One region of the Streptomyces sp. V3I8 genome, then DNA from elsewhere that is predicted to be linked to it. Evidence: riboswitches for the same ligand, from Rfam matches in the RefSeq annotation. Region 1 holds a riboswitch; the other holds the start of a gene.
The links. A riboswitch is a leader RNA that binds a small molecule or an ion and turns the genes downstream of it on or off. The one in region 1 is predicted to bind glycine.
Positions count from the first base shown of each region.

Region 2: another riboswitch for glycine. It lies ahead of gcvT (glycine cleavage system aminomethyltransferase GcvT); the one in region 1 lies ahead of gcvP (aminomethyl-transferring glycine dehydrogenase).

Region 1 is NZ_JAUSZL010000002.1:7,389,630-7,404,105, forward strand. Features, by position in the region: gene QFZ75_RS32695 (MerR family transcriptional regulator) at 1-323, shown strand, start outside; gene QFZ75_RS32700 (bifunctional nuclease family protein) at 409-882, shown strand; gene QFZ75_RS32705 (MerR family transcriptional regulator) at 1,105-1,737, shown strand; gene QFZ75_RS32710 (DNA polymerase IV) at 1,809-3,224, shown strand; gene QFZ75_RS32715 (PRC-barrel domain-containing protein) at 3,334-3,708, opposite strand; glycine riboswitch at 3,813-3,908, shown strand; gene gcvP (aminomethyl-transferring glycine dehydrogenase) at 4,092-6,977, shown strand; gene QFZ75_RS32725 (DUF5999 family protein) at 7,088-7,291, opposite strand; gene QFZ75_RS32730 (hypothetical protein) at 7,697-8,299, opposite strand; gene QFZ75_RS32735 (glutamate--cysteine ligase) at 8,966-10,486, shown strand; gene QFZ75_RS32740 (substrate-binding domain-containing protein) at 10,502-12,271, opposite strand; gene QFZ75_RS32745 (CPBP family intramembrane glutamic endopeptidase) at 12,482-13,306, shown strand; gene QFZ75_RS32750 (PhzF family phenazine biosynthesis protein) at 13,336-14,154, opposite strand; gene QFZ75_RS32755 (PadR family transcriptional regulator) at 14,315-14,476, shown strand, end outside.
Region 2 is NZ_JAUSZL010000002.1:2,799,237-2,813,712, reverse strand. Features, by position in the region: gene QFZ75_RS12250 (enoyl-CoA hydratase/isomerase family protein) at 1-656, shown strand, start outside; gene QFZ75_RS12245 (ATP-binding protein) at 951-1,454, shown strand; gene QFZ75_RS12240 (ADP-ribosyltransferase) at 1,534-2,160, shown strand; gene QFZ75_RS12235 (EF-hand domain-containing protein) at 2,307-2,519, shown strand; gene QFZ75_RS12230 (NADPH-dependent F420 reductase) at 2,599-3,351, shown strand; gene QFZ75_RS12225 (MOSC domain-containing protein) at 3,397-3,939, opposite strand; gene QFZ75_RS12220 (glycoside hydrolase family 25 protein) at 4,380-4,937, opposite strand; gene QFZ75_RS12215 (L-serine ammonia-lyase) at 5,103-6,488, opposite strand; gene glyA (serine hydroxymethyltransferase) at 6,577-7,839, opposite strand; gene gcvH (glycine cleavage system protein GcvH) at 7,853-8,236, opposite strand; gene gcvT (glycine cleavage system aminomethyltransferase GcvT) at 8,348-9,475, opposite strand; glycine riboswitch at 9,640-9,755, opposite strand; gene QFZ75_RS12195 (AAA family ATPase) at 9,916-10,602, shown strand; gene QFZ75_RS12190 (enhanced serine sensitivity protein SseB) at 10,643-11,428, shown strand; gene QFZ75_RS12185 (enhanced serine sensitivity protein SseB C-terminal domain-containing protein) at 11,681-12,472, shown strand; gene QFZ75_RS12180 (ABC transporter permease) at 12,833-13,846, shown strand; gene QFZ75_RS12175 (ABC transporter substrate-binding protein) at 13,907-14,476, shown strand, end outside.

The DNA of each region.
Region 1 (14,476 bases):
GCGAGCGGGAACTCGACGAGTGGGAGTCGTACGGGCTCATCACGCCCCTGCCGGACGGCGTGTACGACGCCGAGGCGGTCACCGTGGCCGCGCTGGTCACCGAACTCGGACGGTTCGGGATCGAACCGCGGCACTTGCGTGCCGTCAAGGCCGCCGCCGACCGGGAGGCCGGACTCGTGGACCAGGTGGTGGCGCCCCTGCGGCTGCACCGCAACCCGCAGACCAGGGCACACGCACAGGCGCGCACCAAGGAGCTCGCGGGGCTCGCGGTGAAGCTGCACGCCGCCCTGGTGCAGTCCGCGCTCGGGGTGCGGCTGCCCTGATCCGGCGCGTCGCGGGAGGCGTGGGATAGGGCACCATTCCGTGCTCGACTACCCAAAGGTGCCGGGCACGGCCTAGGGTTGCTGTGTGAACGAGCTCGACGTCGTAGGTGTCCGGGTGGAAATGCCCTCCAACCAACCGATCGTGCTCCTGCGTGAAGTGGGAGGCGACCGTTACCTCCCCATCTGGATCGGTCCGGGGGAGGCGACGGCGATCGCCTTCGCACAGCAGGGCATGGCCCCCGCACGACCGCTGACCCACGACCTGTTCAAGGACGTGCTGGAGGCCGTCGGCCAGGAGCTGACCGAAGTGCGCATCACGGATCTGCGGGAGGGTGTCTTCTACGCGGAACTGGTGTTCGCCAGCGGGGTCGAGGTCAGTGCCCGGCCGTCCGACGCCATAGCGCTGGCGCTGCGCACCGGAACGCCCATCTACGGCAGTGACGGGGTCCTGGACGACGCCGGCATCGCGATCCCGGACGAGCAGGAGGACGAGGTGGAGAAGTTCCGCGAGTTCCTCGACCAGATCTCGCCCGAGGACTTCGGGACCAACAGCCAGTGACGGCGTGATGCCGTCGCGCAGCGGCCGATGACCCTCCGGGAACGCCGGACGACGGACCGTACCGCGGTCGTCCTGGGGGCATTCGGCTAGCCTTTCCCCGCAGCGGGGCACGGGAAACCACTCTCAGGGTGATTATCACCCGGCGTGCCGAGTGTGGCGATCGTTGACGCGCCCCTGGTGACTGCCTACCGTCGTGAAGGCAGGTCAAGGACGGAGGTCGGCGTGAGAAGCAGCGGCGACGGTACGGCTGGGGGTGCTCCCGGACGCGGTCCGGGAGAGAGCGGCCCGTACCCGCTTCAGAGCAGCGCGGCCGATCACGTACAGCGGCCGAAAGCAGTGTCGGGGGGCGGCGAGGTGGCGCCCGCGGAGATCGGTTATCGCGGTCCCACGGCGTGTGCAGCCGCGGGGATCACCTATCGGCAGTTGGATTACTGGGCCAGGACGGGGCTCGTCGAGCCGAGCGTGCGGCCCGCCCACGGATCGGGGACGCAGCGCCTCTACAGCTTCCGGGACGTGGTCGTCCTGAAGATCGTCAAGCGGTTCCTCGACACGGGGGTCTCGCTGCAGAACATCCGCACCACGGTGCGGCACCTCGCGGAGCGCGGCGCCTGCGACCTGGAGCGCATGACGCTGATGAGCGACGGCGCGACGGTCTACGAGTGCACCTCGCCCGACGAGGTGCACGCGCTGCTGCAGGGCGGACAGGGCATCTTCGGCATCGCCGTGGGCGTGGTGTGGCGAGATGTGGAGAGCGCGCTCTCGCAGCTGCACGGGGAGCGCGTCGACACGGGGGAGACGCTCGTCCGGCCCAATCCGGCGGACGAGCTGGCGCGGCGGCGCAATCGGGCCGTCTGAACCGGATGTCCGGTCGGGAGCTGTCCGGTCGTGACGGGGCATTGTCAGTGGCGTAGGGCAGCATCGAAGACGTGAGAGCCGCGCCCACGATCCTGCATCTCGACATGGACGCCTTCTTCGCCTCGGCGGAGCAGGCGGCCAAGCCGAGTCTGCGCGGGAAAGCGGTCGTCGTGGGCGGCCTCGGGCCGCGTGGTGTCGTCGCCACCTGCTCCTACGAGGCGCGGGTCTTCGGGGTGCATTCGGCGATGCCCATGGCGCAGGCCCGACGGCTGGCACCGAACGCCGCCTACCTCGTACCGCGCTTCGGGCTCTACCGGGAGATCAGCGAGCAGGTGATGCGGCTGCTGCGGGAGCTGTCGCCGCTGGTGGAGCCGCTGAGCCTGGACGAGGCGTTCGTGGACCTGGAGGCCGGGCAGGCGGCCTGGGACGAGGGATCGGCCCTGCTGGCCGCGAGGAAGCTGCGTGCGGACATCCGGGCCGTCACGGGGCTCACCGGGTCCGTGGGGCTCGCGGGCTCCAAGATGCTGGCGAAGATCGCCTCGGAGCGGGCCAAGCCGGACGGGCTCGTGCTCATAGAGCCGGGCACCGAGCGGGCGCTGCTCGCTCCCCTGTCGGTACGCATCCTGCCGGGCGTCGGGCCGGCCACGGGGGACCACCTGCGGCGGGGTGGGATCAGCACGGTCGGGGAGATCGCCGAGGCGGGCGAGGACGAGCTCGTACGGCTGCTGGGGAAGGCGCACGGGACCGCGCTGTACGCCATGGCGCTGGCCCGCGACCGGCGGCCCGTGGTGGCCGAGCGGGACACCAAGTCGGTGTCGGTCGAGGACACGTACGACGTGGACATCCATGACCGGGCGCGGGTGCGGATGGAGGTGCAGCGGCTGGCCGACCGGTGTGTCCAGCGGTTGCGGGGGGCGCGTCTGTCGGGGCGGACCATCGTGCTGAAGGTGCGGCGGTACGACTTCTCCACGCTGACCCGGTCCGAGACGTTGCGGGGGCCCACGGACGATCCGGCGGTGGTGCGGGAGGCGGCCGCGCGGCTGCTGGAGGCCGTGGACACCACGGGGGGTGTGCGGCTGCTGGGGGTCGGGGTTTCCGGGCTTGCCGATTACACGCAGGAGGATCTGTTCGCGCAGGCGCGGGTCGGTGTCGTGCGGGAGGAGGAGGCGCCGGTGTCCGGCGGCCCCGAGGAGGCCGGGGCGGTCACGGCCTTCGCCGAGGAGCCTTCGGTGCCTTCGCCCGCGGAGCGGTTGTGGCGGGCGGGGCATGACGTCCGGCATGCGGAGTTCGGGCACGGGTGGGTGCAGGGGAGCGGGCTGGGGCGGGTGACCGTGCGGTTCGAGACGCCGTTCTCCGGGCCGGGGCGGGTGAAGACGTTCCGGGTCGATGATCCGGCGTTGGAGGTGGCGGAGCCGTTGCCGTTGGTCGAGGGGCTGCCTTCGGCGTCGCCTGCCGTATCGCCTGCGGCGGCTTTGGAGGAGGGGTGACCGTGGCGTTCTCGGGTGCGGGGCCGTCGTGGCTGGTCGCGCGGTTCCCCGCGCCCCTGAAAGGCCGAAGGCTGCGCCGTTCTCCGCCTCCCTCGGTGGGTGAGAGGGGTCAGGGGGTGTCCTCGGTGTTGGCCAGCCTGCCGAAGGTGTGGTCGGGGAACGGTGGGGCCGGGGAGACGTCCAGGGCGTAGTGGTGGTAGAGCTGGAGTTCCTGTTCGGGGGAGAGGTGGCGGCCCACGCCGAAGTCGGGGGCGTCCTTGATCAGGGAGCGTTCGAACGGGATGCGCAGGGAGCCGTCGACCAGTTCGCTGGGTTCCAGGGGGACGAAGGCGTCCCGGCTGAAGAGGCCGGTGCGTATGGCCGCCCACTCGGGTGTGCCGGTCGCGTCGTCGAGGTAGACCTCGTCGACGGTGCCGATCTTCGCGCCGTTGCGATCGAACGCCTTGCGGCCTATCAGGTTGCGCGGATCGATGTCGCTCTGCACGGTCCCTCCAGCTGCTCGCAACTCATCCGTAAGCACTACGAAAGAGCACTTTGGGGGAGGCGGCCACTCGAGGGACCCCCGCTGGTACGCTGGTCAACGGCTGCTGACCCCGTGCGGGAGAGCCCTCCGGAGGTCATCGGGGGCGCCGAAGGAGCAAATCCTCCCCGGAATCTCTCAGGCACACGTACCGCATGGACGAGGTCACTCTGGAAAGCAGAGCGGTGTTCGAGTATTCGACGGGTTCCGCTCTCACCGACGGTGAAAGCCGGAGCGCCCCGCGGCGCCCCGGTGAAGCTCTCAGGTCGAGATGACAGAGGGGGAGGCCGTTCGGGCAACCACGCCGTGGTGCCCCTCGAAGGTCGTCGGACCAGGAGGCCTCCGCAATGACCGCCCATCGTATTCCGCTCTCCGAGCTCGAACAGGGAATCCCCTTCGAGCAGCGTCACATCGGGCCCGACTCCGAGGCCCGCGCCAAGATGCTCGCGCAGGTGGGGTACGGCTCGCTCGACGAGCTGACGGCCGCCGCGGTGCCGGACGTGATCAAGAACGTCGGCTCGCTCGCACTGCCGGACGCGCGCACCGAGGCCGAGGTGCTGGCCGAACTGCGTTCCCTCGCGGACCGCAACGAAGTGCTGGGCTCCATGATCGGGCTCGGTTACTACGGCACGTTCACGCCGCCCGTCATCCTGCGCAACGTGATGGAGAGCCCGGCCTGGTACACGGCGTACACGCCCTACCAGCCCGAGATCTCGCAGGGGCGCCTGGAAGCGCTGCTCAACTTCCAGACCATGGTCGCCGAGCTGACCGGACTGCCGACCTCCGGCGCCTCGCTGCTCGACGAGGGGACGGCCGCCGCCGAGGCCATGGCGCTGTCGCGGCGCATGGGGAAGAACAAGAAGGGCCTCTTCCTCATCGACGCGGACACCATGCCGCAGACCGTCGCGGTGATACGGACGCGGGCCGAGCCCACCGGTGTCGAGGTCGTCGTCGCGGACCTGAGCGACGGCATCCCCGACGGGCTCGCGGAGCGGGAGATCAACGGTGTGCTGCTGCAGTACCCCGGCGCCTCCGGTGCCGTACGGGACCTGAAGCCCGTCGTCGGGCAGGCGCACGAGCTGGGCGCGGTCGTCACCGTCGCCGCCGACCTGCTCGCCCTGACGCTGCTCACCTCGCCCGGTGAACTGGGCGCCGACATCGCCGTCGGCACGACGCAGCGTTTCGGTGTCCCGATGGGCTTCGGCGGGCCGCACGCCGGATACATGGCCGTGCGCGAGAAGTTCGCGCGCAGCCTGCCCGGCCGGCTCGTCGGCGTCTCGGTCGACGCGGACGGCAACAAGGCGTACCGGCTCGCCCTGCAGACGCGCGAGCAGCACATCCGCCGGGAGAAGGCGACCAGCAACATCTGCACGGCCCAGGTGCTGCTCGCCGTGATGGCCGGGATGTACGCCGTCTACCACGGTCCCGAGGGACTGAAGGGCATCGCCCGGCGTACCCACCGGTACGCCACGATCCTCGCCGCGGGCCTGAGCGCGGGCGGTGTCGAGGTCGTCCACGAGGCGTACTTCGACACCCTCACCGTGCGGGTGCCGGGCCGCGCCGCGGACGTGCTCGCGGCCGCCCGTCAGGGAGGGGTCAACCTCCACCTGGTGGACGCGGACCACCTGTCCCTCTCCTGCGACGAGACGACCACGCGGGCCCAGCTGGACGCCGTCTGGGCGGCGTTCGGCGTCGACGGCGACGTGGCGGCGCTGGACACGACGGCACAGGACACGCTGCCGGCCCCGCTGCTGCGCACCGACGAGTACCTCACGCATCCGGTCTTCCACCAGTACCGCTCGGAGACCGCGATGCTGCGCTACCTGCGCCGGCTCGCGGACCGCGACTACGCGCTCGACCGGGGCATGATCCCGCTCGGCTCGTGCACCATGAAACTGAACGCGACCACCGAGATGGAGCCGGTCACCTGGCCCGAGTTCGGGCAGCTGCACCCCTTCGCGCCCGCCGAGCAGGCGCAGGGCTACCTCACGCTCATCCGTGAGCTCGAGGAGCGGCTCGCCGAGGTCACCGGCTACGACAACGTGTCGCTCCAGCCCAACGCCGGTTCGCAGGGCGAACTGGCCGGTCTGCTGGCCGTCCGCGGGTACCACCGCGCCAACGGCGACGAGCAGCGCACCGTCTGCCTGATCCCGTCGTCCGCGCACGGCACGAACGCGGCGAGCGCGGTGATGGCCGGTATGAAGGTCGTCGTCGTGAAGACCGCCGAGGACGGCGAGATCGACGTCGAGGACCTGCGGGCCAAGATCGAGCAGTACCGCGACGAGCTGTCCGTGCTGATGATCACGTACCCCTCGACGCACGGGGTGTTCGAGGAGCACGTCGCCGACATCTGCGCGCAGGTGCACGAGGCCGGCGGCCAGGTCTACGTGGACGGCGCCAACCTCAACGCGCTGGTCGGGCTGGCCAGGCCGGGCCACTTCGGCGGCGACGTCTCGCACCTCAACCTGCACAAGACGTTCTGCATCCCGCACGGCGGCGGCGGTCCGGGTGTGGGCCCGGTCGGGGTGCGCGCCCACCTGGCGCCGTACCTGCCCAACCACCCGCTGCAGCCCGCCGCGGGCCCCGAGACGGGCGTGGGGCCGGTCTCCGCGGCTCCCTGGGGCTCCGCGGGCATCCTGCCCATCTCCTGGGCGTACGTCCGGCTCATGGGCGCTGAAGGGCTCAAGCGGGCCACGCAGGTCGCCGTGCTCAGCGCCAACTACGTGGCCAAGCGCCTGGAGCCGCACTTCCCGGTCCTCTACACGGGGCCCGGCGGGCTGGTGGCGCACGAGTGCATCATCGACCTGCGGCCGCTCACCAAGGCGACCGGCGTGAGCGTCGACGACGTCGCCAAGCGGCTCATCGACCACGGGTTCCACGCGCCGACGATGTCCTTCCCGGTGGCCGGCACGCTGATGATCGAGCCCACCGAGAGCGAGGACCTCGTCGAGCTCGACCGGTTCTGCGACGCGATGATCGCCATACGCGCGGAGATCGAGAAGGTCGGCTCGGGCGAGTGGGCGGCGGACGACAACCCGCTGCGCAACGCCCCGCACACGGCGGCCGCGCTCGGCGGCGCGTGGGAGCACGCGTACAGCCGTGAGGAGGCCGTCTTCCCCGCCGGGGTCTCGGCCGCCGACAAGTACTGGCCGCCGGTGCGCCGGATCGACCAGGCGTACGGCGACCGGAACCTGGTCTGCTCCTGCCCGCCGCTGGACGCCTACGAGGACTGACCGCCCGGGAGGGCGCGGCCATGCGTCGGGGCCGGTACCGGGATCGCTCCCGGGCCGGCCCCTCAGGTGTCCGGGCGGCCTGCCCCGCCGCCCGTGGTGCGCCGTGCCGCTCAGGCAGCCGTCATCACGTCCATGGCCGGCGGCCGGTGCGGAGCGATGATCCGGCCGTCCGGCAGGATCTCACCGGTGTCCTCGAAGAGCAGGACGCCGTTGCACAGCAGACTCCATCCCTGCTCCGGGTGGTGCGCCACGAGAAGCGCTGCCTCCCGGTCGGCGGAGTCGGCTGTCGGGCACGGTCGCTGGTGCTGGCACATTGATGGGATCTTTCGCTTCGGTGTGAGCTCGGTGATCGATGTGTGATCTGTCCCGCGGCTCGAACTGGTGTCCATAACCGCCCCCCGTTTGTCAGATGGTCCGGAACCCAGTGTTGCCCTACGGACGTCAATCCGCAGGGATTTGACGTCAGCACTTCTCACAGGTTGATGACGCATCACCCGTGCGGACGGTTCATCTCAACTGGGCTGTCCCTTCGGGTGGTTCGCCATGGCCGGATGGGGCTAGTCCGTACGGACCGGGGGTGCGCTGCGTCTCCCCGGCGTCACTTTGGGCAACCCCCGCCCCGAGGGGCCGCCGGACTCGGGTCGCTGCGAGGACGTTCACGCACGGCACCGTGCCCCGCGGCCCGGGTGGGGCCGCGGGGCACGCGGGACGGAGCGCGCTCAGGCGGGTGAGCCGAGCAGCGGTGTGGGCGTCGTGGCGGGCGCGGGCGTGAGCCGGTGGGTCAGCACGGGCAGCAGTTCGCCCGCGCGGTGCGGACGGTGCGCCGCGATGCCGGGCGGGGCCGGCGCCAGGGGCACCAGCAGGTCGGTGGCGGCGAGGCGGCCTCCGGCGCCGTCGGCCGTGAGATCGCCGTGCAGCCAGAGTGTGAGCATGTAGAGCCCGGGTACCGAGAGCAGACGTGGCTGGTACGCCCCCGGCATCGTCTCCGCCTGACGCAGGGCGCGTTCGGTCGCGGTGACGTACGGGCCCTCGAAGAAATGGGAGAAGGTCCAGCCGTCGGGCGTCAGCCTGGTCTCCGCGGCCGCTACGGCGCGTTCGTGGCAGTGGACGAGGAAGCGCCACCCGGCGAGCCGGGTGGCCGAGGTGCCCGCCGGGGTGATCCGGTCGAGCACATGGACGGGCAGGGGGAGTTCGGCGGTGAGGGGTCCCTGGGCGGTGCGGAGGGACGGGGTGCGGGCTTCACGGACCGCGGTCGGGGAACCGAGGGCCGTGAGGACGGTGCGCAGTGCCGGCGCGGGAGCCGGAGGGACGTGCAGCGGCATGGTGGGTCGCCTCTCATTCGACAGGCATGGTGACGCGGGGGGCGGGGGCGGACGACGCTGTCAGCTCTCTGGATCAAAGGGGCGGGGGTGCGGGGCCGGTCGTCGGAGGGACGCCTGGTGCGCGGTGTCCGGCATGCGTGCTCGCCGAGTCGCCGGAGGGTCCTGGTGGCCGGGCCACGAGGTTCCCTCCGGCGCGCCTGCGCTCGCACGCACCGGACGCCGCGCGGCTCGTCCTTCGGCGAAGACGTCACTTCGACGACAGGTCCTGCGACCGCGGGCGCCAACTCTGTGCCTCGTTCGCGAAGTTTATACGACGTGTGTTCAGGCGGTGTTTCGGCTAGCTGTTCCGCACATTAAGTGCAAGAGGCAATTAGGTCGTCGTGAGGGGCGTTTGGCTGTGCTTCCCGGCGGGTACGCGTCGATGACCTCGGAATACTTCGCCGAAGCGGACGGCCGGTTCGCGTCGGCGTTTTTCACGACAGTGTCGACCTTCGGTAAAAGCACTGTCCCATGCCTGGTGAATGTGCCCGGAGAAAGCTGAGTCCAGAGTAGTGCCCAGGGCGCCGCCCTGGGAGTTATCGATCACATTGGCTGGGCATCATCCCCGGTGACCCGGTACGGCAGCGGCCGGTTCTTCGGGCTGCCCAGTCGAGGAGGGAAGCTTCGATGGGGGAGAAGGTCGTGGCGGGGACGATCGGTCTGTCCGACCGCCGACGGTACCGAGAAAAACTCCAGCAGTGTCTGGAGGGGCTGGCGCGGTTGCTGGAGGAGAAGAAGTTCGACCGCCCCAAAAATCTCATGGGCATGGAGATCGAGCTCAATCTCGCGGGGCCCGACGGCTCACCGAGGATGATGAATGCGCAAGTGCTCGAGCGCATCGCCAGTCACGATTTCCAAACAGAACTCGCCATGTTCAATCTGGAAGTCAACATTGCCCCCCACCGGCTGGAGGGCCGGGTATTCGACCGGCTCGCCGAGGAGTTGCGCACCTCCCTCGCGTATGCCCACCGGAAGGCGAACGAGGTCGATGCCGGGATCGTGATGGTCGGCATCCTGCCGACCCTCACCCGTGACGACCTGGTCTCCGCGAACCTCTCCGACGTGGACCGCTACACGCTGCTCAACGACCAGATCGTGGCGGCCCGCGGGGAGGACTTCACCCTGGACATCGAGGGCGTGGAGCGGCTCAGCTGCACCTCGGCCTCCATCGCGCCCGAAGCGGCCTGCACCTCGGTGCAGTTGCACCTCCAGGTGACCCCCGACCGGTTCGCCGACGTGTGGAACGCCGCGCAGGCCACCGCGGCGGCACAGATCGCGGTCGGCGCCAACTCGCCGTTCCTCTTCGGCCGTGAGCTGTGGCGCGAGTCGCGGCCCCCGCTGTTCCTGCAGTCCACGGACACCCGGCCGCCCGAACTGCAGGCGCAGGGAGTGCGGCCGCGCACCTGGTTCGGCGAGCGCTGGATCTCCTCGGCGTACGACCTCTTCGAGGAGAACCTGCGCTACTTCCCTCCGCTGCTGCCCATCCGCGACGAGGAGGACCCGATACGCGTCCTCGACGAGGGCGGCACCCCCAAGCTCGCCGAACTCGTCCTGCACAACGGCACCGTGTACCGCTGGAACCGGCCGGTGTACGACATCGAGGACGGCGTCCCGCACCTGCGCGTCGAGAACCGCGTGCTGCCCGCCGGTCCCACCGTGATCGACACGGTCGCCAACGCGGTCTTCTACTACGGGCTCGTCCGGGCCCTCGCCACGGAGGCGCGGCCGGTCTGGAGCCGGCTGCCCTTCGAGGCCGCGGCGGCCAATTTCGAGCAGGCCTGCCGTTACGGTATCGACGCGAAGCTGGAGTGGCCGCGGCGCGGCCGGCACGGCGGGGTCGCGCAGGTGCCCGCGGTGCAGCTGGTACGGGAGGAGCTGCTGCCGCTCGCGGCGGAGGGCCTGGACGCATGGGGTGTCGAGCCGGCCGACCGCGACCTCTACCTCGGGGTGATCGAGGAGCGCTGCAAGCGGGGCGTCAACGGGGCTTCCTGGCAGTCCCGTACGTTCCACGAGGCGCTGGAGGGCGGCCTGGACCGGGACGCGGCGCTGGCCGCCACGACCAGGCGGTACAGCGAGCTGATGCACCTCGGCGAGCCGGTGCACACCTGGCCGGTCGGGCTGCCGGACCCGGCCGTTCCGCCGAGCTGACGGGGCGGCGGGCGGTCAGTTCCTGTCGCCCGCCCGTACGACGGCCTTCAGGATGACCGAGTGGATCTGGGACGGGTCGGTGACCAGGTGTCCCGATCCGCCGGTGGCCGCGGCGATCTCGTCCAGCTCCTTCTTGTCGGCCTCGGGGCCCACGGCGATCGCGATCAGCGGTACGGGGCGCTCCGGGTCGGCGAGCCTGCGCAGAGCGGCGACCAGGCCGGAGCGCGAGATGCTGCCGGGATCCTGGTTGACGCCGTCGGTCAGCAGGACCACGGCGTTGAACTTGCCCTTGGTGTAGGAGGCCGTCGCCGCCCTGTACGCGGCCAGGGTGGTGTCGTACAGGCCGGTCTCGCCGTGCGGGACCGGCTTCAGGTCGCTGAAGGCCGCCGACAGGAGGTCCCGCTGGGTGGTGCCGGCCACCCGGTCGCCCAGCCGGCCGGTCGGCACGAGGACGCGGTAGTCGCGCTTGCCGTCGAGCTCGGTGGAGAACTTCCACAGCCCGATCTCGTCCTCCGGGGTGAAGGTGGCCAGTGCCTGGAGCAGCGCCGCCCTGGTCACGTCCATCCGCGACTCGCTGGTGCCCGGCACCGGGTCCGACATGGACGACGAGGCGTCGACGACCGTGGTGAGCCGGGCGCTCTGCACCGTGATCGTCCACAGGCCGAGGGCCTCCTCGACCTCCTTGTCCGTGGCGGGCCTCTCGGGCACCTCCCCGAAGGGCTGCGGGGCCCGGCCGCCGGCCGCGGACACCAGCTCGGCCGGGATGTCGTCCTCGTCCGTACGGAAGCCGTGCTTCTCGAGGATCCGCCGTCCGTCGTCCTCGCCGAGGAGCGTCATGAAGCGCAGCGCCGCCCGGCTCTCGTCCGTGCTCAGAGAGGGCTCGTCGACCAGCGTGAACGGGTGGTCGAGCCGGGGCGAGCCGTCCTTCGGGTAGAAGAGGTCGAGATCGTCGCCGCTGTCGGCCGACGCGTTGTACGCGAAGGCCGCCTGCTCGGACAGGATCAGCGCCTGGTTGCGCTCGGGGTTGCCCTGCTCGGCGCCGGACAGGTCGCGCGGCAGCGTGTCCAGGACCTGGCCGTCGCTCTCGGACGCGCGCTGCGAGAGGGCCTTCGCGGTGGCGGCCGCGAGCACGTCGCCGTCCTTCGTCCGTCCGGCCGTCTGCGTCAGCTGGGTCAGCGCGAGCAGGCCCGTGGCGCTGCGCGAGGGGTCACCCGAGCCGAGCCTCAGTCGCTCGCTCGTCGTGGTCGCGCCGGCCAGATCGGTCCAGGCGTACGTCTTGCGGGGCCACCCGAGGGTCTTCGCGGCCGTCGGGATCATGGCGACGCCGATGGGCGACGAGGCGACGTTGCCCGCGGGGGTCACCGGGATCGACCGGTTGTCCGCCAGGACCTTGTTCACCCACACGCCCGAGTCCGGCACCCAGGCCTCGAAGTCCGTCGCGCTCCCGCGCTTCGAGCGCAGGGCGTTCGTGAACTCGTACGTGTCCCGGGCGGTCACGCGGACGTCGATGCAGCTGCCGTCGGACGTGACGTCGTTGTCCCGGGCGTAGTCGGCCGCGTCCTTGAGCGCGGGGGCGATGCCGGGAGCGGCGGCGATCCGCAGCCGCACGGAGTCGTCCCAGCAGGACGAGCCGAAGGAGAGCAGGCCGCCGTCGACCGCGGCCACGGTGCCCGCGGCGACGGCCAGCACGAGGGCCGTCGCGAGCGCCGCCCTGCGGCGCCGCGTACGGGTCCGGGGGCCGGTGCCGCCTCTGCGCGGCGCGTCGGGCAAGCTGTGACGTCCCATGGCGGTGGTGCCCCTCCCTGACCGAGCCCGAAGCCGTTGAAGCCGTGAGCCGTGAAATGGCGGAATGCTATGGCACCAGGGGGGTGCGCCTCACATGGCGTCCGTCCCTCGACCCTCGACGGCCTGTCGCGCACGATCTTCGTATGTTCATTCGAGACCCTAGCGGGGCGAGGACGGGGACGAGGCGGGAATACGCAACTGGAGGCAGGAGTGCAGGTGGAGCAGGGGCCGGTGGCTGATTCGTCTTCCGGGAAATCGCCCGGGGAATCCTCCGGGGACCGGCCCGGGAGGCGGGTCCTGCGGGACGAGACGCTGCTCGTGCTGGGCGTCTCGCTCGGTGCGAGCGGCGTCTCCGCGCTGATCAGTTTCATCGGCTCGGTCACCAGACCGGGAGGCCTCAAGGACCAGGCGGCCACGCTCAACGCCTCGGCCGCGCCGGGCCGTCCGTGGCTCGACCTGGCATGGCAGCTGTTCGGCATCGCGTCGGCCCTGGTGCCGGTCGCCCTCGTCGCGCACTTCCTGCTGAGGGAGGGCAAGGGGCTGCGCACGCTCGGCTTCGACCGTACGCGCCCCTGGTTCGACCTCGCCCGGGGAACGGGGGTCGCCGCCGTCATCGGCAGCTCGGGCATCGCCTTCTACCTGGCGGCCCGCGGGCTGGGCTTCAACCTCACGGTGGTGCCGGAGGCGCTGCCCGAGGTGTGGTGGAAGTACCCGGTGCTGATCCTCTCCGCGCTCCAGAACTCGGTCCTGGAGGAGGTCGTCGTCGTCGGATACCTGCTGCGACGGCTCGACCAGCTGGGCTGGTCGCCGGTGGGCGCGCTGGTGGCGAGTTCCGTGCTGCGCGGCTCGTACCACCTGTACCAGGGCATCGGCGGGTTCATCGGCAACATGGTGATGGGCGTGGTCTTCGTCCACCTGTACCGCCGGTGGGGCCGGATCGGACCGCTGGTGGTCGCCCACTCGCTCCTCGACATCGGCGCGTTCGTGGGCTACGCGCTGCTGGCGGGGAAGGTGGGGTGGCTGCCCACGGCCTGACGAGGCGTGCGCGGGCAGCCTGACGAGTCCTACGCGAGCAGCTCGCCCTCGATCACGGTGACCGCGCGGCCGGTGAGGAGGGTGCGGTCGCCGCGCAGTTGCGTACGGACCCGTCCGGAGCGGGCCGAGGCCTGCAGGCCGGTGAGTTCGGTGCGGCCCAGGCGCTGCGACCAGAACGGGGCGAGGGCGGTGTGGGCGCTGCCGGTGACCGGGTCCTCCGGGATACCGATGTTCGGGAAGAAGCAGCGGGAGACGAAGTCGTAGCCCCGGGAGGGGTCTTCGGCGCGGGCGGTGGCGATGATGCCGCGCTCGGAGTGGCGGCCCAGGGACGCGAGGTCGGGGGCCAGACCCAGGACCGTCCGCTCGTCGGCGAGTTCGACGAGCAGGTCGCCGACGTCCGGGCCGGTGTCGTGCGTGCTGAGCGGCTCGGCGCCCAGGGCCCCGGCGACGCCGGACGGGATCTCCACCGCGGTGAGCGGGGCGGTCGGGAAGTCCAGCGTGACGGAGCCGTCGTCGAGCGCGGTCGCGACGAGCACGCCGCTCTTCGTGGCGAACCGGACCGGACCCCGCGCGGCCCCCGTGGTGGCCAGCACGTGAGCGGTGGCGAGTGTGGCGTGGCCGCACAGGGCGACCTCGGCGGCCGGGGTGAACCAGCGCAGCGCCCAGTCGGCCTCGCCGCCCGCCGGGAGGGGGTGGGCGAACGCCGTCTCGGCGTGGTTGACCTCCAGGGCCACGTTCCGCAGCCAGGCGTCGTCCGGGAAGGACGCCGCGGCGTCGAGGAGGAGGACCCCGGCCGGGTTGCCGGCGAAGGGGCGGTCGGTGAAGGCGTCGACGATACGAATCCGCATGCCCCAGACGGTAGGTGCCGATCGGTGGCGCGGACCAAGGCCAATCGGGAGTAACTGGACCCCCCGGGGGTGCCCGCATCCGGCAGGCCTTGCCAGGCGAACTGTTCCGATATATCGTTGACGCATCGCGACAGATCAACGATGGAATGGAGTGATGGCGATGCGTTCCCACGGAGAGGAATACGGACCGGGCTTCGGCCCCGGTCACGGACGTGGCCACGGACACGGCCGGGGTGGCCCCGGCGGTCCGGACAGGGGTGCCTTCGAAGGGCTGCGTGCGGCGTTCGGCCCCTTCGGGCCCGGCTTCGGCGGTCCCGGCTTC
Region 2 (14,476 bases), 4.6 Mb from region 1:
AGGCCACGCGCCGCGAGGACGTGCGCGCCGTGATCCTCTACGGCGGCGAGAAGGTGTTCGCGGCGGGTGCGGACATCAAGGAGATGCAGGCCATGGACCATGCGGCGATGGTCGTACGCTCCCGGGCCCTGCAGGACTCCTTCACGGCCGTGGCCCGCATCCCGAAACCCGTCGTCGCCGCGGTCACGGGCTACGCCCTGGGCGGCGGCTGCGAGCTGGCGCTCTGCGCGGACTTCAGGATCGCCGCGGACAACGCCAAGCTCGGCCAGCCGGAGATCCTGCTCGGTCTGATCCCCGGCGCGGGCGGCACCCAGCGCCTGTCCCGGCTCGTCGGCCCCTCCCGGGCGAAGGACCTCATCTTCACCGGCCGCATGGTCAGGGCCGACGAGGCGCTGACGCTCGGCCTGGTGGACCGCGTCGTCCCGGCCGCCGACGTGTACACCGAGGCGCGGGCATGGGCCGCCAAGCTCGCGCTGGGGCCGGCGCTCGCGCTGCGCGCCGCCAAGGAGTCGGTCGACGCGGGCCTGGAGACGGACCTCGAGACCGGCCTCGCGATCGAACGCACCTGGTTCGCCGGGCTGTTCGCCACGGAGGACCGGGAGCGGGGGATGCGCAGTTTCGTCGACGAGGGCCCCGGCAAGGCGAAGTTCCTCTGAATCACCCGGATTCACCGTCCGTGCACGTGCTGTTGACGTGACGTCTCCTCCGCGCCTTCCGGGATTCCCTCGAAGGAGCGGTCCCGCCGCCCCTTAAGCGAGCCTTAAGGGTTGTGTGTCGGTAAACACGGGCGGTTGCCCCCGACGCGCCCGTACTCGCAGGTCGGACGGTGTGTGCAAGCCCTTGCGATGCCTCTGTCATATGCCATTCGAATCGTGCGGAACGGGCGGCTCCGGGGGGCGTATTCCTCCGGAACGGCCCCGTGGGAGCGCCTCGGCGGCCATGATGGGGGCATGGCGGGGCTGGAGGGTATCGAACAGCCGCGGCGGCACGGGAGTGCGACCGCGGCGCGCTGGTCGCCTGCTGTCGAGGACGAACACGCGCTGAAGGCACTGGAACTGTTCGGCAACCCCACCGAGGCGGAGGTGCCGCTGCCGTCCCGTCCGGAGTCGGCCGCCACCGCGCGCCGGCTCACCCAGGTCGTGGTGCTCCGCCAGTGGCATCTCTCACCGAAGACGACCGAGGACGCGGTACTGCTCGTCTCGGAACTCGTCGGCAACGCCGTGCGGCACACCGGGGCGCGGGTGTTCGGGCTCCGGATGCGGCGCCGGCGGGGATGGATCCGGATCGAGGTCCGCGATCCCTCGCGGGGGCTTCCCTGTCTGATGCCGGTGCAGGACCTGGACGTCAGTGGCCGGGGCCTGTTCCTGGTCGACACACTCTCGGACCGCTGGGGCGTCGACCTCCTGCCCCGCGGCAAGACGACATGGTTCGAAATGAGGGTGGCGGACCGCTGAGGCTTCTTCGGCCCCCGGACACGCCGCCGTACGAGTGAAGGTCCGCTCCCCATCCGCACCGAGCCGAGATCGTGCTCGCATGACCACAACTCCCCTGCGCCGACGAGCCGTCGCCGTCGCCCTCGCCCTGACGGCCGTCCTCACCACCTCCGCCGCGACCTCCCCCGCGGCCCCCGCCGCTCCCACGAAGGCCGCGCCCGCTGCTCCCACGAAGGCCGCCCCCGCCTGCCCCCAGTTCTACGAGCCCGCCCCCGCCGCGGCCGACCCCCGCGTGGACGTCGACCGCATCACCCCCGAACCGGTCTGGCGCACGAGCTGCGGCACGCTCTACCGCAGCGACGCCCGCGGCCCCGCCGTCGTCTTCGAGCAGGGCTTCCACCCCAGGGACGTGGTGAACGGCCAGTACGACATCGAGCAGTACGTACTGGTCAACCAGCCCTCCCCGTACGTCTCCACGAGCTACGACCACGACCTCTACAAGACGTGGTGGAAGAGCGGCTACAACTACTACATCGACGCCCCGGGCGGCGTGGACGTCAACAGGACCATCGGCGACACCCACCGGTGGGCCGACCAGGTCGAGGTCGCCTTCCCGGGCGGTATCGCGCGCCAGTACATCATCGGCGTCTGCCCGGTCGACAAGAAGACCAAGACCGAGATCATGAGCGACTGCGAGAGCAACCCGCACTACGAGCCCTGGCACTGAGCGGCGCCTCCGCACCCACCGGACGGCAACCGGCCGCCGGGAACGCCCGCGGACCGCGGGCGTTCCCCGGGTGGTCGCCGCGTCGCGTGCCGGGACGGAACGTTAATCTGACCTCGTCAGTGAAGCACCACGAAGGGGCGGGTCCGGTGGCGGACAAAGAGGAAGCACGCAAGGCGTTCGAGCGCATCGACGTGGACGGGGACGGCTACATCACCGCCGCCGAGTTCAAGAAGGCCCTGGCCCAGGGCGGGGACTGGAACGTCACCGAGTCGGTGGCCGAGGCCGTCATCAAGGCCCAGGACCTGAACGGCGACAAGCTGCTCTCGTTCGACGAGTTCTGGGCCCACCTGAACAAGTGACGTGAGCCGGTGAAAGGGGCGCCCCGGCAGCACGGGGCGCCCCTTCTCCCTGTCCGGACCGGGTTGGTCCATCCGGTCGATGTCCGGAATAGCGCGATCCGGCCCGGGGTTGGTACTCCCCGCAGGTACGCACTCCAGGAGTCACCCACCCCCTTCGAAGGGCGAGTCGGACATGAAGATCGGCATCATCGGAGCAGGCAACATCGGCGGCAACCTCACCCGGCGGCTTACCGCGCTCGGACACGACGTGCGCGTCGCCAACTCCCGCGGCCCGCAGACTCTCACCGCGCTGGCGCAGGAGACCGGCGCCACCCCCGTCACCGTGGAGGAGGCCCCGCGGGACGCTGAACTCGTCATCGTCACCATCCCCCTGAAGGCGGTCCCCGACCTGCCGTCCGGGCTGCTGGACCAGGCGGCGGACGGGGTGACCGTCATCGACACCGGCAACTACTACCCGCAGCGGGACGGCAGGATCGCCGCGATCCTGGACGAGGGCCTGACGGAGTCCCGCTGGACGGCCCAGCACCTCGGTCACACCGTCGTCAAGGCCTTCAACGGCACGTACGCCCAGGACATCCTGGACCGCCCCCGCCCGGCCGGCGCCCCCGACCGCATCGCCCTCCCGGTGGCGGCCGACGACGCGACCGCCAAGCAGGTCGTACGCGCCCTCATCGAGGACCTGGGCTTCGACACGGTGGACGCGGGCGGCCTCGACGACTCCTGGCGCCAGCAGCCCGGCACGCCCGTCTACGGCCTGCAGGAGGGCGTCGAAGGAGTGAGGAAGGCCCTGGCCGAGGCGTCACCGGACCGCACACCGGACTTCACGGCGTAGGTCTCCCGGCCCCGCCCTCGGCCCCGTCCCCGTTCCCGTCCCCGCTCAGACGATCTCCAGGGGGTGGTGCGGCCCGCTCGGCAGTTCGACCTCGACCGGGTCGCCGGGCCGCACCACCCCGCCCGCGACGACGACACCCATGATCCCGGACCGGACCCGGACCTTCCCGTCCTCGCCCCGCCCGACGACCTGCTTCATCAGGCCCTTCCGGAAGCCGTCGATCTGCGCACAGGGGTTGCGCAGCCCGGTCACCTCGACCACGGCCTCGCCGCCGAGCCGCAGCAGCGTCCCGGTGGGCAGCCCCAGCAGATCGACGCCCCGCGTGGTGACGTTCTCCCCGAGCTGCCCGGCCGCGACCTCGAACCCGGCTCCCCGGACCTCGTCGAACAACTCCTCATGGATGAGGTGCACCTGCCGCAGATTGGGCTGCGAGGGATCCTTCCGCATCCGGAACCGGTGCTTGACGGTGGCCCCGGCATGCACGTCGCCCGCGACCCCGAGCCCCGCGAGCAGCGTGATGCTCTCCCGGTTCGGCTTGCTGAACGAATACGCCCCGTTGCTGCTCACCGCAGCGACACTCCCGCCCATGCTGTACAGCTCCCCTCGTCCCCGGACTGATCAATCTCCTGTACGAGAGCGTTACGCGTGTTCGGCGGCCTCGTTGATCGGATCGTATGTCAGCTGGACCGATCGGGCGGGGGACGGGACGAGGCACGGTGAAGCGAGCGGCGGAGTGTTCGCTGCTCAATGCGCCGGGAGCTCCGAGACCGTACTGCAAGCCGTGCAATGCCGCACGTGTACGCCTGGGCCACTACCAGGTGACCAGAGGGTTCGCCGGCCTGCTGCCGGCATCTCGGCGGGGCCGTTGTGCCGTGTGCGCCGGACCGCACGCAGGCGGCGCAGCCGTGGACACGGTACGAAGCTCTCCCGCCCGAGCTTCGTACCTTCGGCCTGCTCGACGAGTACCTCGCCGGTCCACCGGCGAAGCGCCTTCGCGCGGAACCGGCCCTGACGGGCGCTTGGGCGCCTCAGGCGTCCCCGGCCCACTCCCGCAGGGCGGCCTTGCTGGAGAAATCGGCGACGTTCTTGTCCAGCGGGTCGTCCGTGTACTGGTGGAAGCGCCACTCGGCCTGGATGCGGGGCTTGCCCGACGTCACGTAGTCCGCGATCCAGAGACCGTCACCCGCGTAAGAGGTGTCGTCCACGTTCAGCCAGTAGTTCCGGTTGCAGTAGAGGACGACCCGGTTGTCCGGGCGCAGTTCCTTGAGCTTGCGGATGAAGCGGTCCTTCTCGGCGTTGCTCGCGTGGGTGCCGTCGCCCGTCGTCTCCCAGTCGACGGCGAGGATGTCGCCCGCCTTCTCCGGGGCCTTGCCGAGGAAGTACTCGGCCTGGGCCGTGAGGTTGCCGGGCCACAGGAAGTGGTAGAAACCCACCACGCAGCCGGCGTCCCTGGCCCGCTTCGTCTGTGCGCTCAGCTTCGGGTTGACGTAGGTGCGGCCTTCGGTGGCCTTCACGAAGACGAAGGACAGGCCTTCGGTGCTGTACGAGGACGACTGGTAGGCGCTTACGTCGATGCCGCGCAGCATGTGCGACTCCTATGGTGCAGGGTGGCCGGAAGCACGGATGCGCTTCCTGGGGCCTGTGGGGGGCAATCTCCTTTGAGGTTCCCGCACTTGGCCCGCCCTACCCTCACGCGGGACATCCCCCTGAAGGCCACGCCGGAGCACGCGCCCCCGGCCCGGGGCGGGCCGTCAGCACTCGATGATGTTCACCGCGAGCCCGCCCCGCGCCGTCTCCTTGTACTTGACGGACATGTCGGCGCCCGTCTCCTTCATCGTCTTGATGACCTTGTCGAGGGACACCTTGTGGGAGCCGTCGCCGCGCATGGCCATCTTCGCCGCCGTGACGGCCTTGACCGCGGCCATGCCGTTGCGCTCGATGCAGGGGATCTGGACGAGGCCGCCGACCGGGTCGCAGGTGAGGCCGAGGTTGTGCTCCATGCCGATCTCGGCGGCGTTCTCGACCTGTTCGGGAGATCCGCCGAGCACCTCCGCCAGCGCGCCCGCCGCCATCGAGCAGGCCGAGCCGACCTCGCCCTGGCAGCCGACCTCGGCGCCGGAGATGGAGGCGTTCTCCTTGAAGAGCATGCCGATGGCGCCCGCGGCGAGCAGGAAGCGTACGACCCCGTCCTCCTTCTCCTCGGCGGAGGAGGACGCGCCCGCGACGAAGTTGACGTAGTAGTGCAGGACCGACGGGATGATGCCCGCGGCGCCGTTGGTGGGGGCCGTCACGACGCGGCCGCCCGCCGCGTTCTCCTCGTTCACCGCCATCGCGTACAGGGTGATCCACTCCATGGCGTGGGCCAGCGGGTCGCCCTCGGCGCGCAGCTGGCGGGCCGACATGGCCGCGCGGCGCCGGACCCGCAGGCCGCCCGGCAGGATGCCCTCGCGGGACATGCCGCGCGACACGCACGCCTGCATGACCCGCCAGATGGCGAGGAGCCCCTCGCGTATCTCCTCCTCGGTGCGCCAGGCCCGCTCGTTCTCCAGCATCAGGGCGGAGATGGACAGGCCCGTCTCCTTCGCCAGCCGCAGCAGCTCGTCGCCCGTGCGGAAGGGGTACTTCAGGACCGTGTCGTCCAGCTTGATGCGGTCCGCGCCCACCGCGTCCTCGTCGACGACGAAGCCGCCGCCCACCGAGTAGTACGTCTTGGACAGCAGCTCGGCGCCCGAGGCGTCGTACGCCCACAGCGTCATGCCGTTCGCGTGGTACGGCAGCGTCCTGCGGCGGTGCAGCACCAGGTCGTCGTCGAAGGAGAAGTCGATCTCGTGCTCGCCGAGCAGGTCGAGGCGGCCCGACGACCTGATCTTCTCGACCCGTTCGTCGGCGCCCTCGACGTCCACCGTGCGGGGCGAGGCGCCCTCCAGGCCGAGCAGCACCGCCTTGGGCGTCCCGTGGCCGTGCCCGGTCGCGCCCAGGGAGCCGTACAGCTCCGCGCGGACCGAGACGACGGGGGCCAGCAGGTCCTCGTTGCGCAGGCGGTGCGCGAACATGCGTGCCGCGCGCATCGGGCCGACCGTGTGGGAGCTGGACGGGCCGATGCCGATCGAGAACAGGTCGAAGACCGAGATGGCCACGGAAACTCCTCAAAGCAGGGTGAAGCGGGGTGGAACGGAACGGGGTACCGCGCACCTTCCAGTGTGCGCGGTACCCCGCGAAACGGAACTACTTGCCCAGACCGGGGTACAGCGGGTGCTTGTCGGCCAGGGCGGTCACCCGGGCCTTGAGCGCCGTCGCGTCGTAGGACGGCTTGAGGGTCTCGGCGATGACGTCCGCGACCTCGGTGAAGTCCTCGGCCGTGAAGCCGCGGGTCGCGAGCGCCGGCGTGCCGATCCGCAGGCCCGAGGTCACCATCGGCGGCCGGGGGTCGTTCGGGACGGCGTTGCGGTTGACCGTGATGCCGACCTCGTGGAGGCGGTCCTCGGCCTGCTGCCCGTCCAGCTCGGAGTCGCGCAGGTCGACCAGGAGCAGGTGCACGTCGGTGCCGCCGGACAGGACGTTCACCCCGGCCTCGCGGGCGTCCGGCGCGGTGAGCCGCTCGGCGAGGATCCGCGCGCCCTCGACGGTACGGGCCTGGCGCTCGCGGAACTCCTCCGTGGCGGCGACCTTGAAGGAGACCGCCTTGGCCGCGATCACGTGCTCCAGGGGGCCGCCCTGGAAGCCCGGGAAGACGGACGAGTTCAGCTTCTTGGCGAAGGCCTTCTTCGCGAGGATGATGCCGCCGCGGGGCCCGCCCAGCGTCTTGTGGGTGGTGGAGGTGACCACGTCCGCGTACTCCACCGGGTTCGGGTGGAGGCCGGCCGCGACCAGGCCCGCGAAGTGCGCCATGTCGACCCACAGGTACGCCTCGACCTCGTCCGCGATGCGGCGGAACTCGGCGAAGTCCAGCTGGCGCGGGTACGCCGACCAGCCCGCGATGATCACCTTGGGGCGGTGCTCCTTGGCCAGCCGCTCGACCTCGGCCATGTCGACCAGGCCGGCGTCGTCCACGTGGTAGGCGACCACGTCGAACTGCTTGCCGGAGAAGTTCAGCCGCATCCCGTGGGTCAGGTGGCCGCCGTGGGCCAGGTCGAGACCGAGGATGGTGTCACCGGGCTGGGCCAGCGCGAAGAGCGCGGCCTGGTTGGCGGAGGCGCCCGAGTGCGGCTGGACGTTGGCGTACTCGGCGCCGAACAGCTCCTTGACCCGGTCGATGGCGATCTGCTCGGTGACGTCGACGTGCTCGCAGCCGCCGTAGTAGCGGCGGCCCGGGTAGCCCTCGGCGTACTTGTTGGTGAGGACCGAGCCCTGGGCCTCCATGACCGCGACCGGAGCGAAGTTCTCCGAGGCGATCATCTCCAGGGTGGACTGCTGGCGGTGCAGCTCGGCGTCGAGGGCGGCGGCGACGTCCGGGTCGAGTTCGTGCAGGGGCGTGTTCAGAAGCGACATCGGTCACAAGTCCTTAGGAGCCGGAGCCGGAGAATTCGGTGTACTCGTCCGCGGAGAGCAGGTCGCCCGGCTCGTCCGCCACCCGCACCCTGAACAGCCAGCCGCCCTCGAAGGGGGCGGTGTTCACGAGCGCGGGGTCGTCCACGACGTCCTGGTTGATCTCGGTGATCTCACCGGTGACGGGGGAGTACAGGTCGCTCACGGACTTGGTCGACTCCAGCTCGCCGCAGGTCTCGCCCGCGGTCACCGTGTCACCGACCTCCGGGAGCTGGACGAACACGACATCGCCGAGCGCGTTGGCCGCGTGCTCCGTGATGCCGACCGTCGAGACGCCGTCCTCGGCGCCCGACAGCCACTCGTGCTCCTTGCTGTAGCGCAGCTGCTGGGGGTTGCTCATGGCTTGAATTCTCCTGTACGCCGGGGAGTGCTGATGCGGTGGGACCGGGATGGACCGGGCGATGTGCCCCAGGTCACCGGGTGGCTCACTTCTGACGCCGGTGGACCGGTGTCACTTCTGGCGCTTGTAGAACGGCAGCGCCACGACCTCGTACGGTTCGTGGGTGCCCCGGATGTCGACGCCGACCCCGGTGCTGCCCGGCGCGCCGTGCGCGGCGTCGACGTACGCCATCGCGATCGGCCTGCCGAGCGTCGGGGAGGGCGCCCCGGAGGTGACCTCGCCGACGACCCGGTCGCCGGCGACGACGGGGTATCCGGCGCGCGGGACCCGGCGGCCCTCGGCGACCAGCCCGACGAGGACGCGCGGGGGCTCGGACTCGGCGCGGGCGGCGGCCTCGGACAGCGCCTGGCGGCCCACGAAGTCGCCGTCCTTCTCGAACTTCACGACCCGGCCGAGCCCCGCGTCGAACGGGGTGAGCGAGGTGGTCAGCTCGTGCCCGTACAGCGGCATGCCGGCCTCCAGGCGCAGCGTGTCGCGGCAGGACAGCCCGCAGGGGGCGAGCCCGGCCGGGGCTCCCGCCTCGGTCAGCGCCTGCCACAGCTTCCCGGCGTCGGCCGGGGCCACGAACAGCTCGAAGCCGTCCTCGCCCGTGTAGCCGGTGCGCGCGATCAGGGCCGGGACCCCGGCGACGGTGCCGGGCAGGCCGGCGTAGTACTTCAGGCCGTCCAGGTCGGCGTCGGTCAGGGACTTCAGGATGCCGGGGGACTCGGGGCCCTGGACGGCGAGCAGGGCGTACGCGTCGCGGTCGTCGCGCACCTCGGCGTCGAAGCCCCCGGCGCGCTCCACGAGGGCGTCCAGGACCACCTGGGCGTTGGAGGCGTTCGCCACGACCAGGTACTCGGTGTCGGCGAGGCGGTAGACGATCAGGTCGTCGAGGATGCCGCCGTCGGCCCGGCAGATCATGGTGTAGCGGGCGCGGCCGGTCTTCACCCCGCCGATGTTGCCGACCAGGGCGAAGTCGAGGAGGGCGGCGGCCTGCGGTCCGCTCACGGTGATCTCGCCCATGTGGGAGAGGTCGAAGAGGCCGGCCCGGGTACGGACGGCGAGGTGCTCGTCGCGCTCGGAGCCGTACCGCAGGGGCATGTCCCAGCCGGCGAAGTCGGTCATCGTCGCGCCGAGCGAGCGGTGCAGGGCATCGAGCGCGGTGCGGCGCGGTTCAACAGAGGCGTTGCTGCTCATCGGCTGGGGCTCCCAAGGCATGACGGCGAGGTCGTTCCTCCCCATCTGTCATCAGAAACCTGAGAGGTTCGCCGTGACCACCATGGACACGGTGGTCACCGACTTGCACCTTGGGTGGGACCGGCGGCCTGGCTGACAGGTGACGGCCCGCTTTTCAGATGTGCCTCGCCCGCGCGGTAACGGGGACCTGAGAGATTCAAGGGAGGGACTTGCTCCTTCGGCGCCCGGGCACTCGTACACCTGCGTGTACATGTACCCGGAACTCTCCCGCGCGGATTCAAGCGGCCGGTATGCAGTTGGCGGGCACATCATTGCACGCCTCTCGAAAACGCACGCCCCCGGCGATCTGTGACGGGGCTGTGGCAGGACGAGAACAGAAATCGGGGGACCGGCGCATTACCTTCTCTTTACACTCGACGGGGGATGGGTCTCCCGACCCCATGGGGAGGACGATCAGGGTGAACAGGACCAGGGCGTACGCGACCGGCTCGGGCATCGCGGTGCCCAAGCAGCCCCCCGCCCCGGCCAGGGAGGCGTGCGGCCCGTTCCCGGTGCCGGTCGTCCGTGACCTGCGGGACCGTGCGGGCCACAGCCCGCACGGTCTGCGGTTCGGGGCGGCCGACCTGGTCGTGGTCACGGGTCTGCCGGGCAGCGGCAAGTCGACCCTGATGCGCCGGGCGGTGACCGGCCGCCGCATCGACTCCCAGGACACCCGCGACCGCTGGGACGCCCGCCTGGCCCGCTTCCTGCCGTACGCGGTCTACCGGCCCCTGGTGCGCGCCGCGCACTACGCGGGCCTGCGCCGGGCCCTGCGCTCCGGCGAGGGCGTCGTCGTGCACGACTGCGGTACGCAGGCCTGGGTGCGCAGCTGGCTCGCCCGCGACGCCCGGCGCCGCGGCGCCGCCCTGCACCTGCTGCTCCTCGACGTCGACCCCGGCACGGCGCTGGACGGCCAGCGCGAGCGCGGCCGCGGCGTCTCGCGGTACGCGTTCGCGCGGCACCGCGGCGCGGTCGCCCGGCTGCTGCGGTCCGTGGAGAAGGGCGAGCTGCCCGACGGCTGCGGTTCCGCGGTGCTCGTCGACCGGGCCGCGGTGGACGTGCTGCGGCGCATCGATTTCGGCGACTAACCTCGTCAACCGCACACGGCGGTACGAGCAGGCGGTGGAGATGGACTTCCCGGCACAGGACATTCCGGCACAGGCGCACCCCCATGCGGGCTGGCCCGGCAACGAGTTGGAGGAGGTGCTCGCCGCCTCCCTGGGGCTCCCGCCGTCACCCTCGACGGGCGCCCGCATCGTCGAGACCGCCGGGCGCGGTTTCCTCTGGGTGCCGCTGCCCGAGGGGGGCGGCCCGCACAGCGGCCCGCTCGACCTGCCCACGATCGAGCTCGGCGGGCAGGCGTACGTGCCGGTCTTCACCTCCGAGCAGCAGTTCCGCCAGGTCGTCGGCGACCACCTGGCGTACACCGTGGCGCCCGCCGTCGAGTTCGCGCGCGGTCTGCCGCCCCAGGTGGGCATCGCGCTCAACCCGGGCGGCACGGTCGGGGTGCCGCTGCCCCCGCCCGCCGTCGCCGAGCTGTGCCGGACGGGCCGCACCGAGCTGGACGGACCCGCGAGCGGCGGCCGGGTACGGCTGTTCCAGCCCGACTGGCAGGACGACCCGCTGGACTTCCTGGCCGCGGCCTCGGCGGAGTTCGACGGGTCCGGCACCGTGCTGAGCGCCCGGCGCTGCCTGGCGAGCATCGAGGGCGGCGACACGGTGATGTTCGTCGGCATCGAGACGGTCCACTGGGACGAGTCCGCCCGCACGCTCCCGCTCGACGCCCTGGGCCGGGCGCTGGGCCGCGCCCCGGTGGCCCACCCGGTGAGCCTGGTCTTCCTGGACGTGGCCCAGGACCCGGTGGCCGACTGGCTCCGGCACCGCGTCCACCCGTTCTACACCCGCACCTTCTGAGCCCTCCCGGAAGGGGTGGCGCCCGGAAGGGGCGCGGGGAACCGCGCGGCCGACCCCCACCGGCCCGCAGTCGACACACCACGGAGCGTCCCGGGCTCTCCACACCAAACCCGGCGGAGCGCAACGGTGCTGTCCGGATCGACACTTAAGCTGGTTTCATGGCTCGTCGGGGTGGTGCGACGTTCAAGCGAACGCGGCACCCCGCCGAAGGGAAACCCGTATGTCGGGGATGTCGCGAAGGGGCGGTAGAAGGTGAGCGCGTCGGGCACGGCCGCGGCCGGGCAGGTCGAGCACATGCTGCGCCAGGTGACGCCCGGGCGTTACGACGCCTACGAGGCGCTCCTGCGCGCCCTCGCGACGCCGTCGTCCGGCCAGGTCTGGATGCTGCTCTGGCACGGCCAGGCCGGCTCCCCGGACGCCCAGTACGGGAACATGGAGGTCGACGGCTTCGGCTACGCCCCCTGTGTGACCTCCGCCCAGGAGCTCTCGGCCAGCGGCTGGAACCGGTCGTACGAGGTCGTCGACGGGCTGGACGTGGCCCGCACCCTCTACCCCGACCACTTCGGCCTCTGGCTGAACCCGCACGCGCCGGGCGGCGGTGTCGGCATCCCCTGGCTGGATCTGCGCCGTATCGCCACCGGTCTGGAGCGGCAGCCCGCCGGCCCGCTGCGGCTGTCCGAGCCGGGCATCGAGATCCCGCAGTTCTACGCCCTGCTCACGCAGAACGCGCACCGGACCACCGCCGTCCGCTCACTGCGCCGCGCCTGGGTGCAGCCCGCGCTCGGGGCGCCGTACCTCGCCATCGGGCTCGACGTGTACGACACCAGCCCGCCCGCGGTGGACTCGGTGCGGGCGATGATGCAGCAGTCCATCGGCGCGGTGCCGGACGGGCTGCCGGTGTCGACCGTCGCGATGTCGGACGCGTACGACCCGGTGGCGCTGTGGCTGCGCGCCAACGCCCGGCCGTTCTACGACCGCGAGGCGCACGCGGCGCCCGTGCAGGCTCCGGCGGCAGGCGGTTACGGAGCACCCGGCGCGTACTGAGATGATCCGGGTGGACGGAGTCCGTCCGGAGGAGTCCAACCAGTGGAGCACCTGCTCCCACACCCGTACCACCGTTGGTCGGAATGTCCCGATCTACGCGGGTAAATGGGTTGCGAGGCACCTTTCGCCCCAAGTGTCATGTGTCCGCCCCCCGTTACCCGGCGTTCGGATAACGGAACCCTCCTGACGGCATCACGGTTGCGCATCCATTCGCCGCCAGGTCTGGCTTCAGATCACCGAGGCGTTGAAGACTCCCCGTCCAGGGGGTTTAAACCTCCAGATGTGTACGACGGACTGATCACGCCGCTACAGCGGCAAGCGTGGGCCGGCTACCGCCGGTTGAGAGGGGTCCCTGCCACGATGACGGCACCATTGCACGAGCCGACGGCCGAAGTCGCGCCGAGCGCGGCCGAGGAGGCGGCGCTCGTTGCCGGCTCCGCCGAGGCGAAGGCGGTACAAGGACGTTCCCTCAGCCGCATCGCCTGGGAGCGCCTGAAGCGCGACAAGCTGGCTCTGGCGGGCGGCATGGTCGTCATCTTGCTGATCCTGGTCGCGGTGTTCGCCCCGCTGATCGCGAGCCTGGTCGGCCAGGACCCCGAGACGCACCACGAGGAGCTGATCGACCCCCTCTTCTCGACCCCCACCGGATCCTTCGGCGGTATGAGCGGCGACCACCTCCTGGGTGTCGAACCCGTCAGCGGCCGCGACATCTTCGCCCGGATCGTCTACGGGGCGCGGATCTCCCTGCTGGTCGGCTTCCTGTCGGCCCTGGTGGCCGTGGTGCTCGGCACGATCCTCGGCGTGCTCGCCGGCTTCTTCGGCGGCTGGGTCGACGCGGCCGTCAGCCGCGTGATGGACGGCCTGCTGGCCTTCCCGCAGCTGCTCTTCATCATCGCGCTGGTCTCGGTCATGCCGAACGAGATGCTGGGTCTGACCGGCACCGGCGTGCGCCTGTTCGTGATGATCCTGGTGATCGGCTTCTTCGGCTGGCCCTACGTCGGCCGCGTGGTGCGCGGCCAGACGCTCTCCCTGCGTGAACGCGAGTACGTGGAGGCCGCGCGCAGTCTCGGAGCCGGACGGTTCTACATCCTGTTCAAGGAGCTGCTGCCCAACCTGGTCGCGCCGATCATCGTCTACACGACGATGATGATCCCGACCAACATCCTCACGGAGGCGGCGCTCAGCTTCCTGGGCGTCGGCGTCAAGCCGCCCACCGCCTCGTGGGGCCAGATGCTCTCCTCTGCGATCGACTACTACGACTCGGACCCGATGTACATGGTCATCCCGGGTGTAGCGATCTTCATCACCGTGCTCTCCTTCAACCTCTTCGGCGACGGCGTACGCGATGCGCTCGACCCGAAGGGCTCCCGCTAACTGCCGTACCCCCATGGGCCTGTCATCTGTCGACGGGCCGCTACATATCGGAGGATCCGAGTGAGTACCCAACGCACCACAGGGCGGCGCAAGCAGGCCGTGGCGGCCGCAGCCGTGGTCGCTGCACTGCTGTCCACGGCGGCGTGCGGCGGTGGCGACGACAACAACGAGGGCGGTTCGAAGAGCGGCGCGGCCGGCTTCGACGCCGCGAACAACAAGGTCGCCCAGGCCTCCCTCGCCAAGAAGGGCGGCACGCTGAAGTTCGCGGCCGCCCAGGACGCCGACTCGTGGGACACCACGCGCGGTTACTACGGCTTCATGTGGAACTTCAGCCGGTACTACAGCCGCCAGCTGGTGACCAACGCGACGGAGCCGGGTGCCAAGGGTGCCGCGGTCACGCCGGACCTCGCCGAGAAGACGGCGAAGATCTCCGACGACGGCAAGACCTACACGTACACGCTGCGTGACGGCGTCACCTGGGAGGATGGCAAGCCCATCACCTCCAAGGACGTCAAGTACGGCATCGAGCGCGCGTGGGCGCAGGACGTGCTCTCCGGCGGTCCGATCTACCTTCAGCAGGTCCTCGACCCGAAGAAGGAGTACAAGGGCCCGTACAAGGACAAGTCCGCG